Regions from separate parts of the Pseudoalteromonas sp. MER144-MNA-CIBAN-0113 genome, predicted to be linked through region 3. Evidence: predicted binding sites of a transcription regulator. Region 3 holds the regulator's gene; each other region holds the start of a gene.
The links. The regulator sigma-54, encoded in region 3, starts transcription at its own class of promoters, with help from an activator protein. The targets are predictions, from matches to a motif close to GTTGGCACGNNNNTNGNNT.
Positions count from the first base shown of each region.

Region 1: AAEY57_RS14420 (DUF1328 domain-containing protein) is a predicted target of sigma-54. The motif match lies at 3,495-3,513, and genes of this name have one in related genera.
Region 2: flgJ (flagellar assembly peptidoglycan hydrolase FlgJ) is a predicted target of sigma-54. The motif match lies at 1,645-1,663, and genes of this name have one in related genera.

Region 1 is NZ_JBEOOG010000060.1:20,028-24,662, forward strand. Features, by position in the region: gene AAEY57_RS14405 (sodium ion-translocating decarboxylase subunit beta) at 1-984, opposite strand, end outside; partial or broken gene oadA (sodium-extruding oxaloacetate decarboxylase subunit alpha) at 999-2,779, opposite strand; gene AAEY57_RS14415 (OadG family protein) at 2,792-3,037, opposite strand; gene AAEY57_RS14420 (DUF1328 domain-containing protein) at 3,560-3,733, shown strand; gene AAEY57_RS14425 (hypothetical protein) at 3,781-3,972, shown strand; gene AAEY57_RS14430 (YcxB family protein) at 4,143-4,610, shown strand.
Region 2 is NZ_JBEOOG010000066.1:7,224-11,858, reverse strand. Features, by position in the region: gene flgK (flagellar hook-associated protein FlgK) at 1-610, opposite strand, end outside; gene flgJ (flagellar assembly peptidoglycan hydrolase FlgJ) at 612-1,607, opposite strand; gene AAEY57_RS15020 (flagellar basal body P-ring protein FlgI) at 1,744-2,838, opposite strand; gene flgH (flagellar basal body L-ring protein FlgH) at 2,851-3,534, opposite strand; gene flgG (flagellar basal-body rod protein FlgG) at 3,549-4,337, opposite strand; gene AAEY57_RS15005 (flagellar basal body rod protein FlgF) at 4,359-4,635, opposite strand, start outside.
Region 3 is NZ_JBEOOG010000037.1:18,748-23,382, forward strand. Features, by position in the region: gene lptA (lipopolysaccharide transport periplasmic protein LptA) at 1-396, shown strand, start outside; gene lptB (LPS export ABC transporter ATP-binding protein) at 393-1,118, shown strand; gene AAEY57_RS11135 (RNA polymerase factor sigma-54) at 1,500-2,999, shown strand; gene hpf (ribosome hibernation promoting factor) at 3,026-3,313, shown strand; gene ptsN (PTS IIA-like nitrogen regulatory protein PtsN) at 3,318-3,770, shown strand; gene rapZ (RNase adapter RapZ) at 3,790-4,632, shown strand.

The sequences.
Region 1 (4,635 bases), on a different contig from region 3:
AGCCGATACACCCGCTGCACCAATTAATGGATTTATTGGGGTTTTTGATATTTTATTTAAGCCTTTTGCCATAAATACACCTGAGGCCGTACCAATAGCAAACGCCATTGCGCCCAGCACTAAAATACCAATGGTTTCCACCGTTAAGAACTGCTCGGCAGCAAGCTTAGAGCCTACCGCTAGTCCTAGAAATATGGTGGTTATATTAATAATTTCGTTTTGAGCACTGTTACTTAGCCTATCGACCACACCCGACTCACGCATTAAGTTACCTAAACAAAACATACCAACCAGTGGAATGGCGGCTGGTAAAAAGAGCGCAGTTAAAGTGAGTACCATCAGCGGAAAAATAATTTTTTCCTTTTTTGATACTTTACGCAGTTCTGGCATTTGAATTTTACGTTCTTCAGGCGTTGTAAACGCACGCATGATAGGCGGCTGAATAATAGGAACCAACGCCATGTACGAGTACGCAGCCACTGCTATAGCACCTAATAAATCAGGTGCCAGCTTTGACGCTAAAAAGATAGCGGTTGGCCCATCAGCGCCACCAATAATGGCAATTGCTGACGCATCTTGTAAACTAAACTCAAACCCTGGAATAAAGTTAAGTAAAATAGCCCCAAATAAGGTAGCAAAAATACCAAACTGCGCCGCAGCACCTAATAACAACATACGCGGATTTGCAATTAAGGCACTAAAGTCAGTGAGCGCGCCCACTCCCATAAATATTAATAACGGAAAAATTCCGGTATCAATACCTACATAGTAAACATAATAAAGTAAGCCACCAGGGTCAGATAAGCCCGCCACAGGAATATTAGTTAAAATAGCCCCAAAACCAATGGGCAGTAATAGTAGCGGCTCAAAGTTTTTAACTATAGCTAAAAATAATAACAAACAACCAACGGCAATCATGATCAGCCCAGGAAATGTAAAGTTAGCAATGCCTGTGGCATGCCAGAGGTTTAAAATACCATCCATCCTCTAATTACTCCTTAAGCTAATGCAATCATTGCATCGCCGGTTGACACTGAATCACCTTCAGAGACAAGCACGTCTGCAATTGTACCGGTATGCATGGCGCGTACTTCGGTTTCCATTTTCATGGCTTCCATAATAATCACCACATCACCTTCATTTACTACTTGACCTGGCTTTACTTTAATTTTAAAGATATTACCGGCAAGTGGCGCATTAAGAGTTTCACCTGAAGCAACTGATGCCGACTGTGGAATATGCTCAGAGTCTTTTAGCGTCACCTCTTTAAGCTCACCGCCTTGAGCAACCACGACATCGTATACTTTGCCATCTACTTTAACGCTGTATTGCTCAGCCTTAACGCCTTTATTGTTTGCCGCTGATTTTTCAGGTGCTTTATTGGAGCTATCATCAGCGCTAGGAACAGGTTCAAATGCGTCAGGGTTATTGCGGTTTTTAATAAACTTCAAACCAATTTGTGGGAATAAGGCATACGTGAGCACATCATCAATTTGCTCATCAGCAAGCGTTAAGCCTTGCTCTTGCGCAAGTTTACTTAATTCAGCCTCAAGCGTTTCAAGTTCAGGTTTGATCACATCTGCAGGGCGACAGGTAATTGCTTCGCTGCCATCAAGTACACGCTCTTGTAACTCTTTATTCATAGGAGCAGGTGTTGAACCATACTCACCTTTTAATACGCCAGCGGTTTCTTTGGTGATGGTTTTATAGCGCTCGCCAGTAAGCACATTAAGTACTGCCTGAGTACCAACAATTTGCGAGGTCGGTGTAACTAATGGAATAAAGCCCAAATCCTCACGCACCCGTGGAATTTCAAGTAATACTTCGTTTAGTTTATCAGCAGCGCCTTGCTCTTTAAGCTGATTTTCCATGTTAGTTAACATACCACCTGGCACTTGGGCTAATAAAATTCGGCCATCAACACCTTTTAAACTGCCTTCAAACGCAGCGTACTTTTTACGTACGTCTCTAAAGTAAGCTGCAATTTCTTCAAGGTGGTTTAAATCAAGCCCAGTATCACGCTCAGTACCTTCCACGATTGCAGCAATTGTTTCAGTTGCTGAATGACCATAAGTCATACTCATAGACGATACAGCCGTATCGAGCATATCAATACCGGCATCAATCGCTTTTTGATACGTTGCGGTACTTAAACCCGTTGTTGCATGACATTGCATGGCAATAGGAATTGAAACCGTTTCTTTTAAGCCTTTAATCAGTTTTTCTGCATCGTAAGGCTTAAGCAATCCCGCCATATCTTTAATACAAATTGAATGACAACCTAATTCTTCAAGCTGCTTAGCAAGTGTTAGCCACATATCCAATGTGTGTACTGGGCTTACCGTGTAAGAAATCGTACCTTGGGCATGCGCGCCTACTTTAACCGCCGCTTTTATGGCAGTTTCTAAGTTACGTACATCATTCATGGCATCAAAAATACGAAATACGTCTACGCCATTTTTGTGTGCGCGCTCAACAAACTTTTCAACAACGTCATCAGCATAATGGCGATACCCCAATAAGTTTTGACCGCGAAGTAACATTTGCTGGGGTGTATTTGGCATCGCCTTTTTAAGCGCGCGAATACGCTCCCACGGATCTTCGCCTAAATAACGAATACATGAGTCAAAGGTAGCCCCACCCCAAGACTCTATAGACCAATAACCTGCGTCATCAATTTTTTTGCAATAGGTAACATGTCGTCTAATCGCATGCGGGTAGCTAAAAGCGACTGATGTGCGTCACGAAGTACGAGTTCTGTTATTTTTAATTTAGCCATTGGTATGCTCCTCTAATTATTATTTGTTTTGTACTGAGCAATGGCAGCACTAATTGCAGCGATGTGCTCATTTGGCACACCTTGAGATTTAAAAGATGGTGTTCTCTGTGATACTTCAAGTTCTGGCTGAGAAAATTTGCTAGCCAGCTTAGACATAACTGTCACTGCACCAATCAATAAAGAAAGAAATACAAACACACCCACCATACCGGTTAGCATTAAATTGCCTGCAGTTGTGAGCAAAGCCCCTATATCCATAATTCTCCCCTGTTCAAAACTGAATACATAAAAAATCAGTTTATTTAAATAAATATTCACCAATAGTAACAAAAACTATTCTTTTGTCTACACATTGTAAATTGGTAAAACCAATTAATCTAAAAGTAACATATCACCAATAAGGTTAACACCACCTAAAATAGCTTATTTAACCTATATATATAGATGGTAAAAATGTTCGTTATAAACAAAGAATATATAAAAACCCTAATATTCTGTAAAAACACATAAAAATATACCTAATGAGCTAATCCACTAAAAACTGCCAAAGCAAATGTTAATTGGTCTTACCAAAGTAACGACTGTAAAAACTATTTATTATCTCATCAGACACCACTGTGAATAAGTTACAGATAAAACCGTAAAAATTACCAACCTAATATAAAGCTAAACTCAAAAAGATAAATTAAACCATTGATTTAAAACAAAATAAAATACTGGCACATTACTCGCTTATATAAAAACAACACTTTAACACTTAGATAAATCAAGGAGATGACAATGTTACGCTGGACAATTACATTTTTGGTGATCGCACTAATCGCAGCCGTTTTAGGATTTGGTGGTATTGCAGGAGCCGCAGCAGGAATTGCTAAGATCATATTTTTTATCTTTTTAGTTTTACTGGTTATTTCACTTGTCTCTGGCGCTTTACGTGGTAAAAGCCCCAGGTAGATAAGAAACAACGAACTTTTTTAAATTTATATACAAGGAATTACATTATGAAATCATCAACACTTAAAGCAGCAGCTATTGGCCTATTCGCAAGTGCATTTATTATGGGTTGTGAAGACAATCATGCAGAAGAAGCAGGTGAACGCATCGACGAAGCCGTGACAGATGTTCAAAATAAAGTAGAAGATGCCTGTGAAGAAGTAAAAGAAGGTGTCAACGCTGAAGAAACAAATTGCTAATTCAGCCCCCTTTTTAAAAAGCGACCATCTGGTCGCTTTTTTTGTGTTTAGTATTAGTCGCCAAGTTGCTACCCATTAATTATAAACTCTGAACTATTAATTCTTTTTAAGCTGCGCATTTGCCACATAGCTTGCTAAAATGATAAAAAATAGCTTTTAAGTATAGATGCATGGTATTTACGACAACCTATAAACTCGATAAACCTTACTTTTATGAATGCTTCGACCAATCGCTGCCTTATAGTAAACGCGGGCAACCTAAATATTTTTTATTAGCACTGCTTGTTGTATTGGGATTATTTGGTATTTATGGTTTAGGAGATCATTACCTAGGTACATTTTTGCTGATGCTAGCCCTACTCGAATGCATCGCCTTTTACTATCGCCGCCCATGGTGGGTTACCAGGCAAATGCTAAGCAGAGCGTCTGGTTCTGAAGTCACTCTCACCTTCGACGAAGACGGAATAAAATCAACCAATCATTACAAAAATTACCAGTTAGCTTGGCACGACATTAACGAAATTATTACTACAGATTGTGGACTATTGTTAAAAAGTAAAAGCGGTATGCAATACATTTCTAAGGCAATACTCGACGAAGAAACGATTGATTTTATAAGTAAAAGATCCACCTTCTAAAGAAGGTGGCTTTGAATTAGCCCCC
Region 2 (4,635 bases), on a different contig from region 3:
GTTTTGATAAATCACGTATTGCTTTATCACGCTCATTGTAAGCTGAGCTCGCATCTGCTTCGTTTTTAGTGCCATGAACACCCGCAATTTCTTGATTTAACGAACTAATACTTTCGATTAACGTATTCGCCTCTTCAGAAAATATTTCTAATTGCTCATTAACCACCGCTTTTTGCTCTGAAACAATACCTGCAAGCCGGTCCATTTGATCAATCAGATTTTGCGCATCACTCATCACCAATGAACGAGCAACTGTTGATGAAGGTTGGTTAAGTGCTTCTTGCACGTTGTTAAACATCGAGTTGATACTAGTTGATAAGCTGTTTGATTTTTCTGAAAAAATTTGATCAACCCGACTCGCCTCGCTAACAAATTGATCAAAAAAGCTTTTATTTGAGGTATCTCGGTTTAATTGCTTTTGTGCAAACTCATTTAATAACCGGTACGTTTGACCGCGGCCCACCTGATTATCAATCATGGTAGTAAATTCAGTGCGCTCTCGTACATACCCTTCAGTATTAACGTTTGCGATGTTTTTACTTGTCGTTTGCAATAACTCAGAGTTTGCTCTTATTCCTGAATTAGCAATATTTAATAAATTAAACGACATGTTACTCTACTCCTTGGCGGATAATGCTTGTGGCGATATTCTTTAACTCGTTACTGTTAAGCACTCTTTTTATTTTGTCTGCATAGTTAGGGTCGGTTGCATAACCGGCTTGCTGTAAAGAGTCTAAAAATTTGTGCGGCTTTGCTGTATTGTTTAATGCATCTTGATAGCGAGGGTTCTGCGTTAAAAAATCCACAAAATCATTCACACTATCTTTTATTGAGTCATACGCTCTAAAGCTTGCTTGCTTTTTAACTGCAGCGCCTTGCTCAAACTCTAAAGTGACCTTACTGGCTTTTTCGCCCTGCCAACTTTTATCTGACTTTATATTGAATAAATTATTTGAGCTATTGCCATCACCTTTACTGATAATATGTTTACCCCAGCCAGTTTCTAATGCTGCTTGCGCAACCATAACCGCCGGATTTAAACCAATTTTTTTAGCCGCTGTTTTTGCGTGTTCCCACACTGTACTTACAAATTCCTCAGCATTTTCAAATGTGCCAGACGCTATGTTTTGTTCGCTTTTTTCAGTTGAATCAACGAGCGGCACTTTTTCAGTGACCTTTTGGTTTTCTTGATGAGGTAAGGTGCTACCCGCACGTTGGTCACTAAAGAAATCTGACGTTGTACGAAGAACTGAGCCTGGCATAAAGTTTTTTCCATCTGGCGATAGTTGCTGCACAATTAAATCAGCAAGACCTAAAGAGCCATTTGATGAAAGCTCTGTAGCCATCTGTTGGTCGTGCATTTCTTCAAAAAACTTCACGCCACTTGCATTAAATGGGCTTTCTTTGTCTTCAAAAGCCTCATTGGCTTTACGCATACTTTTCAGTAGCATTTGGGTGAAGATAGCTTCAAATTGTGCCGCCGCTTTTTTTAACGCCGCTTTAGATGCATCGGTTGATGCATCACCGCTGTTTAAAGCATCTCGACGCAAAGAGTCTAAGTTGCCTAAATCAAAAAAGTTTTGCTTATCTAGATGATTTGTTTCCATCAGCTTTTTGACACAATAATTAATAATACCTAGTTAAATGCAATAATTGAGCCAAAAGAAGAGTAGCGATGAAAGGTTAAGGATGAAAGGTTAAGGGTTAAAGACCCTAGGGCTTAGGGTCTAGAATCTTATAAAACTAAATTACAACAAGCTGACCGTTAATTGCACCGGCTTCTTTAAGTGCTTCAAGAATCGCCATTAAATCGCCAGGGGCAGCGCCAACTTCATTAATAGCACGAACTAAATCATCAAGGCTGACACCTGGGTCAAATACAAAAGCACGTGAATCATCTTGATTAACGTCAATAATACTTTGTTGGGTAACCACTGTTTCCCCCTCTGCTAAAGGATTTGGCTGTGCCACATTTTGTTGCTCAGCAATGGTCACAGTAAGGCCACCATGTGTAATTGCCGCAGGTTGTAATTTTACATTTTTTCCAATAACTATAGTGCCGGTGCGTGAGTTAACAATTATTTTTGCCGAAGTATCCGCAGGCTTAAACTCTAAGTTTTCAAGAGTTGATAAATACGATACACGTTGCGAGGCATCACGAGGTGCAATAACGCGAATAGAAGCCGCATCGAGTGCTTGAGCGCTATTTGGGCCGATTAAATCATTTATGGTTTTCTCTAAACGTTTAGCAGTAGTAAAATCAGGGCGGTTTAAATTAAAGGTAATATAATCGTTTTGCATAAATGGGCTTTTAACAGCACGCTCAACGGTTGCACCATTTGGTACGCGTCCTACCGTTGGCGTATTAATCACAACGCGACTACCATCAAGGCCTTCAGCGCCTAAGCCACCTACAATTAAACTGCCTTGAGCGATGGCGTAAACATTACCATCAACCCCTTTTAGGAATGTTTGTAATAATGTACCACCGCGCAGGCTGCCTGCACTGCCAATTGATGACACGGTTATATCAATAGTCTGCCCTGGCTTTCTAAATGGAGGGAGTTCTGCATGAACAGCAACCGCTGCAACATTTTTAATTTTTGGCTTTAAACTCGCAGGTAGTGTAATACCAAAACTATTAAGCATGCCTTTAAAACTTTGCTCGGTAAAACGGCTTTGCTCTCCGGTGCCCGGTAAACCAACAACCAATCCATAGCCCACTAATTGGTTTGAGCGCACCCCTTCGACCATAGACACATCTTTAATTCGCTCAGCACTGGCAGTAAATTGCCAGCCTAGTAGCACCATAAAACAAAAAACTTTAAAACCATTCATGTTGAATGTCCTCTAAAAGGGAAACAATGAGCTACTAAAGAAACGCGTTAACCAACCCGGGCTTTGTGCCTCTTGAGTTTGACCCTTACCTGAATACTGAATACGCGCATTCGCAATACGATTAGACTCAACGGTATTATCAGCATTAACATCTTGTGGACGCACTAACCCCTCTAAGCGAATAAATTCTTCACCGGTATTTAGCGTTAGCCATTTTTCACCGCGAATCACCAAATTACCATTTGGTAATACTCGCATCACGTTAACCGAAATATCGCCAACTAGGCTGTTTGATTGATTTGATCTTGAGTCACCTTTAAACGACGCATCACTACCAATACCAAATTGAATACTATCGCCACCAATATTAACCGGTAAACCACCTAAACCAATAACAGGATCGAGGCTAGCATCTGTTTGTTTATCTGTTTCTGTTTTAGCCGCTTTTGTGGCTTGGGTTGACTCTTGCAATTTAACCGTAATGATATCGCCTGTTCTAAGTGCTTTCTTATCGGCATATAAGTCATTCGATAATTGTGTACTGAATAAAGAGCCAGTTGCTACCACTGACTCCATATTAGGCTCTGGATACATAGGTGCATAGTAGGGATCGTCCTGCACTACTTCATTATTTTGTGTAGATACACAACCGCTTAACAGTAAAGTCCCTACTGCAAATAACATGATATTACGCATACAATCCCCCAAGACTATAATTGTTGATTGATGTAGCTCATCATTTCATCAACCGCTGAAATTACCTTTGAGTTCATTTCGTAAACTCGCTGAGTTTCAATCAAATTAACCAACTCTTCGGTCACATTTACATTTGATGTTTCAAGTGAACCTTGAATAATTGTACCTAAGCCCTCAACCCCCGGGTTACCTTGAACAGGTGCACCACTTACTGCAGTTTCGGTATAAAGGTTTTGCCCTATAGGCTCAAGGCCCGACGGATTGATAAAATCACTAATAGTAATTTGACCAATAACCACGTTTTCGGCTTGACCTTTAATGCGAACTGACACTTCACCATCTTGAGATACGGTGATTGACTGTGCATCATCAGGCACATTCATTTCAGGCTGAACAACATAACCAGCGCCCGAGGTTACAACACGCCCGTCGCCGTCGGTAGTAAACTGGCCATTACGCGAATAAGCAATATTGCCATCAGGCTGTAAAACTTCAAAAAAGCCAGGACCTGAAATCATCCAATCTAATGAATTTTCAGTGGTGAGCATATTACCTTGCGAAAAGTTTTTTTGGTTAGCCACCACCTTAGTACCCGCGCCCAACATTAAGCCTGACGGCATTTCGGTGTCTTGCGATGAGCGACCGCCTGGTTGATTAATATTTTGGTAGAGTAAGTCTTCAAAAATAGCGCGGCTTTTTTTGTAACCCACTGTACTGGCATTCGCTAAGTTATTTGATATAACCGATATATCTGTTTGTTGAGCGTCAAGCCCTGTTTTACTTATCCATAATGCTGGATTCATAATAATATCCTCACGTTATAGTTAAACGATGCGCATCAGCTGTTCTTGACGTTGATCAATCTCTTCAGCTGTTTTCATCAGTTTTACTTGTAATTCAAATTGGCGTTGATGACTGATCATATCGACCATTTCATGCACAGGATTTACATTCGATTTTTCTAATGTGCCACCTAATACTTGTACATTGGCTGATGTTTCAACTATTTGGCCTGGTTTAGCTCTAAATAAGCCATCGTTACCCTTCTCGAGTGTAGCGTTGTTTGCATCAACCACTTTTAGCCGATCAACTTCTTCTAAA
Region 3 (4,635 bases):
GTAGGCATTTTTGAGAAAAATGTTGAAATTATTCATGGTAATCGCCGTATCACAGCTGACCGTTTAGAAGTGCATAAACGCGATGACCTAGGCGATAACAAACAGTTATTAATTGCCACAGGCAGCCCTGCATATTTTGAAGAAACACAAGCCGATGGCACCATAATGAGCGCCAGTGCGAATGAAGTGCGTTACGATGTGTCGCTGCGTTTTTTAACCTTAATCGGCGATGCAAGCATTGCTCAAGCAGGTCAAAAAATAACAGCTAAAAGTATCACTTACGATATCGAGCAGCAGTTAATTAGCGCAGAAAAAGACGAAAACTCAACAGACCGTGTACACACTATTTTAGTGCCTGTTGAAAATAAAAAAGAAGATGATAAAGGCCAACCATGAGCACATTAAAAGCAGAGCTATTAGCTAAAAGCTACAAAGGTCGTGAAGTTGTAAAAAACGTTGGCCTAGAGGTTGAAGCTGGCAGTATTGTGGGGTTACTTGGCCCTAATGGTGCAGGTAAAACCACCACTTTTTATATGATTGTAGGCCTTGTCCCTAGCGATAAAGGCAAAATATCAATTGATGATAAAGATATTACTTTATTACCGATGCACAGCCGAGCGCGTTTAGGGATTGGTTATCTACCGCAAGAGTCGTCTATTTTTAGAAAGCTGACTGTTTATCAAAACTTAATGGCTATCTTAGAAACACGTAAAGAATTAAACAAACAACAACGCGAAGATACCTTAAATAATTTACTTGATGAATTTAGCATTCAGCATATTCGTGACAGCCAAGGTATGGCCTTATCAGGTGGTGAACGTCGCCGCGTTGAAATTGCGCGAGCATTAGCAGCAAACCCTAAATTTATCCTTTTAGACGAACCCTTTGCGGGGGTTGATCCTATCTCAGTATTAGATATTAAAAAGATTATAGAGCATCTTAAAAACCGTGGCATTGGCGTACTTATTACAGACCATAACGTGCGCGAAACACTTGATGTTTGTGAAAAAGCCTACATAGTTTCTCATGGGGAGTTAATTGCATCAGGCACTCCTGAATACGTATTAAACGATAAAACAGTACGCGATGTTTATTTGGGCGAGCAGTTCAAGCTCTAATATGTGTGTTATTCCACTAAGCATCTGCTAAGATTAATCATACTTAGGTCTGTTGACCTTTCAAGGTTGAATTTGCAGCAGTCTGTTTGGTATTTAGGCAAGGCAGAGCCTATGTGGTGTGGTATTCCCCATAAATAGGCGATAACGCAGCATCAATGCCAAACAGGCGCTGCCCTTCGGGTTCTGCCTAGGGACGATTTACTCTTTGTTGCCTACATGGATGTAGGTAAGGAGCGTGAGCAGGACGCGGAAGCTTTGCTCGGTTTTGACTTAGCCCACTAGGTTACAAACCTCGCGCCGCAATTAAACCGCCCCTAGTTTGAACAAATTTTAATCCGTAAAGGTCAACAGACCGTAATTTAAAAGGATTGTTAGAGATAAATGAGGCAATCATTACAGCTGCGCATGGGCCAGCAACTTACAATGACTCCACAGTTGCAACAAGCAATTCGCTTATTGCAACTCAGTACATTGGATCTCCAGCAAGAAATTCAAGAAGCGCTCGATAGCAACCCCTTGCTTGAAGTTGAAGAACACGATTACAGCGAAGACACTGCAGGTAAAAACGAACAAAAAGCCGATAACGATGACTTAACGCTAAGTGCCTCAGCTGACGATAAACCTAGCGAGTATGAGCAAGATAGCGGCGAAGCAATGACCAAAGACACCATTAGCGATGATATGGCTATGGATGTTACTTGGGATGAATATATGAGCGCTGCGCCTGCCTCTTCATCGGGCCCAATGCCAGAAGATGAATCTATTTATCAAGGCTCTTCGACTGAAACGCTGCATGAGTATTTAATGTGGCAACTTCAACTGACGCCGTTTAGTCCTACCGATGAAGCGATAGCTATTGCAATTGTAGAAGCTGTGGACGACTCAGGGATTCTAACCCTTGGCTGTGAAGAAATATTAGAAAGCTTTAACCAAGAAAACGACGGCGAAGATGAAGTTGAACTTGACGAAATAGAAGCGGTACTAAAGCGTATTCAACTATTTGATCCAGTGGGAATAGCCGCGCGTAGTTTACAAGAGTGCTTGTGTATTCAGCTAAATCAATTTGATAAAGACACACCTTTTTTAAACGAAACAAAAATGATCTTAACCGATCATATTGATTTACTTGCTGCACGTGACTATCGCACGTTGATGAAAAAAACAAAGCTTAAAGAAGATGAGCTTAAAGAAATCATGACGTTGATTCATACGCTCAGCCCAAAACCGGCAGACACTATTGTTAGAGAAGAGTCTGAATACGTTATTCCTGATGTGTCGGTTAAGAAAGTTAAAGGTCGTTGGGTAGTTGAATTAAACCCAGATAGCATGCCTAAGATCAGAGTAAATAGCCAATATGCAGCTATGTCGCGTACGGTTAAATCAAGTGGTGATAGCCAGTTTATTCGCTCGCACTTACAAGAGGCTAAATGGTTTATAAAAAGCTTAGAAAGTAGAAATGACACGCTACTTAAAGTAACCAACTGTATTGTGCAACAGCAACAGGCCTTTTTTGAACACGGTCCTGAGGCTATGAAGCCTATGGTGCTTAACGATGTGGCTGAAATGGTGGAAATGCATGAGTCGACTATATCGCGTGTTACTACGCAAAAATACATGCATACACCACGTGGCATTTTTGAGCTTAAATATTTCTTTTCAAGCCATGTAAGTACTGAAAATGGTGGCGAATGTTCATCAACAGCAATACGTGCATTAATTAAAAAATTAATCGCTGCAGAAAACTCAGCTAAACCATTGAGTGATAGTAAAATTGCAGATATATTGGCAGAGCAAGGAATTAAAGTAGCGAGGAGAACTATAGCAAAATATCGCGAATCTCTAGCTATTCCCCCGTCTAATCAACGTAAAAGTTTGATTTAAGGCGTACAACAAAGAGGAAAATGTTTATGCAACTGAATTTAACTGGTCGCCATGTAGATATTACCGACTCGCTTAGAGACTACGTAAATAGTAAATTTTCGAAGTTACAGAGGCACACTGATCACATAACGAATGTGCACGTTATTCTCGATGTAGAAAAACTAAACCAAAAAGCTGAAGCAACCGTTCATGTAAGTGGCGCTGAGATTTTTGCCTCTACTGAGCATCAAGATATGTATGCCGCTATAGACTCGCTCATTGACAAGCTAGATCGTCAAGTAATTAAACACAAAGAGAAACTTGCTCGACACTAACACTATGAAACTAAGCTCACTTATCTGTCAGGACTGCAGTAAAGCTGCGGTCCTTTTTAATAGTAAAAAAAGAATTTTAGAATTTATCAGTGAATTGGCTCACAATAAGCTGCCCTATTTAACACAACAAGATATTCTTAATGCATTAACTGCAAGAGAAAAGCTTGGAAGTACAGGCATTGGCCGAGGCATTGCTATTCCACATGGTCGCATGAGTGGAGCTCAAGAGCCCCTTGCTTTGATTTTAGTGAGCGAAACAGCTATTAATTTTGATGCGATTGATAACCGGCCGGTTGACATTTTTGTCGCGTTAATTGTTCCCGATGGCGATAATCAGCAGCATTTGAAGACGCTAGCCACGATTGCTGATAAGCTCAATGATAAAGAATTTTGTAAGCAATTACGAGCAGCAAAATCCGACAATGAGCTGTATCAAGTAATTGTAAGTCAACCGTAGTAACAATTAAGGGTGATAAATGGAATTAATAATTATAAGTGGTCGCTCAGGTTCTGGTAAATCTGTTGCGCTGCGTGTTGTTGAGGATTTAGGTTATTATTGTGTAGATAATATTCCTTTAAATTTATTGCCATCTCTTGTTCGTAGTGTTTCCGACAGCTACAACAAAATAGCCGTAAGTGTTGATGTGCGTAATTTACCTAAAGAGCAGCAACAGTTTAATGAAATCATTGAATATTTACCTGGTTTCACTAAGCCAACGGTGTTTTATTTAGACAGTGACGATCAAACCTTAATTAAACGTTTTTCAGAAACACGGCGTCTTCATCCTCTTTCTATTGATTCACTGCCACTTGATTTAGCAATAAAAAAAGAAAAACAACTCCTTGATGTACTCATTAACCGTGCCGATTATATGATTGATACTACGGATTTAAGTGTGCATCAGCTGGCTGAATCTATTCGTGAAAAAATACTCGGTAAAAAAGACAAACAACTGATCATTACCTTTGAGTCATTTGGTTTTAAGCACGGTATACCCAAAGAAGCAGATTATGTATTTGACGCTCGCTTTTTACCAAACCCGCATTGGGAGCCTGAACTTAAGCCACTCACAGGGTTAGATCAACCAGTAAAAGACTACCTAGCCAGCCACAGCATAGTACAAAAATTTACATGGCAAATTCAAACATTTGTGCAAACATGGCTGCCGCATTTAGAACGAAATAACCGCAGCTATTTGACCATAGCTATAGGCTGTACCGGAGGGCAACACCGCTCAGTTTATTTAGCGCAAACTATAGGTGAAAGCTTTGCAATGAGTCATCCTAATGTAAAAATTCGCCATCGAGAACAAGAATAAAGC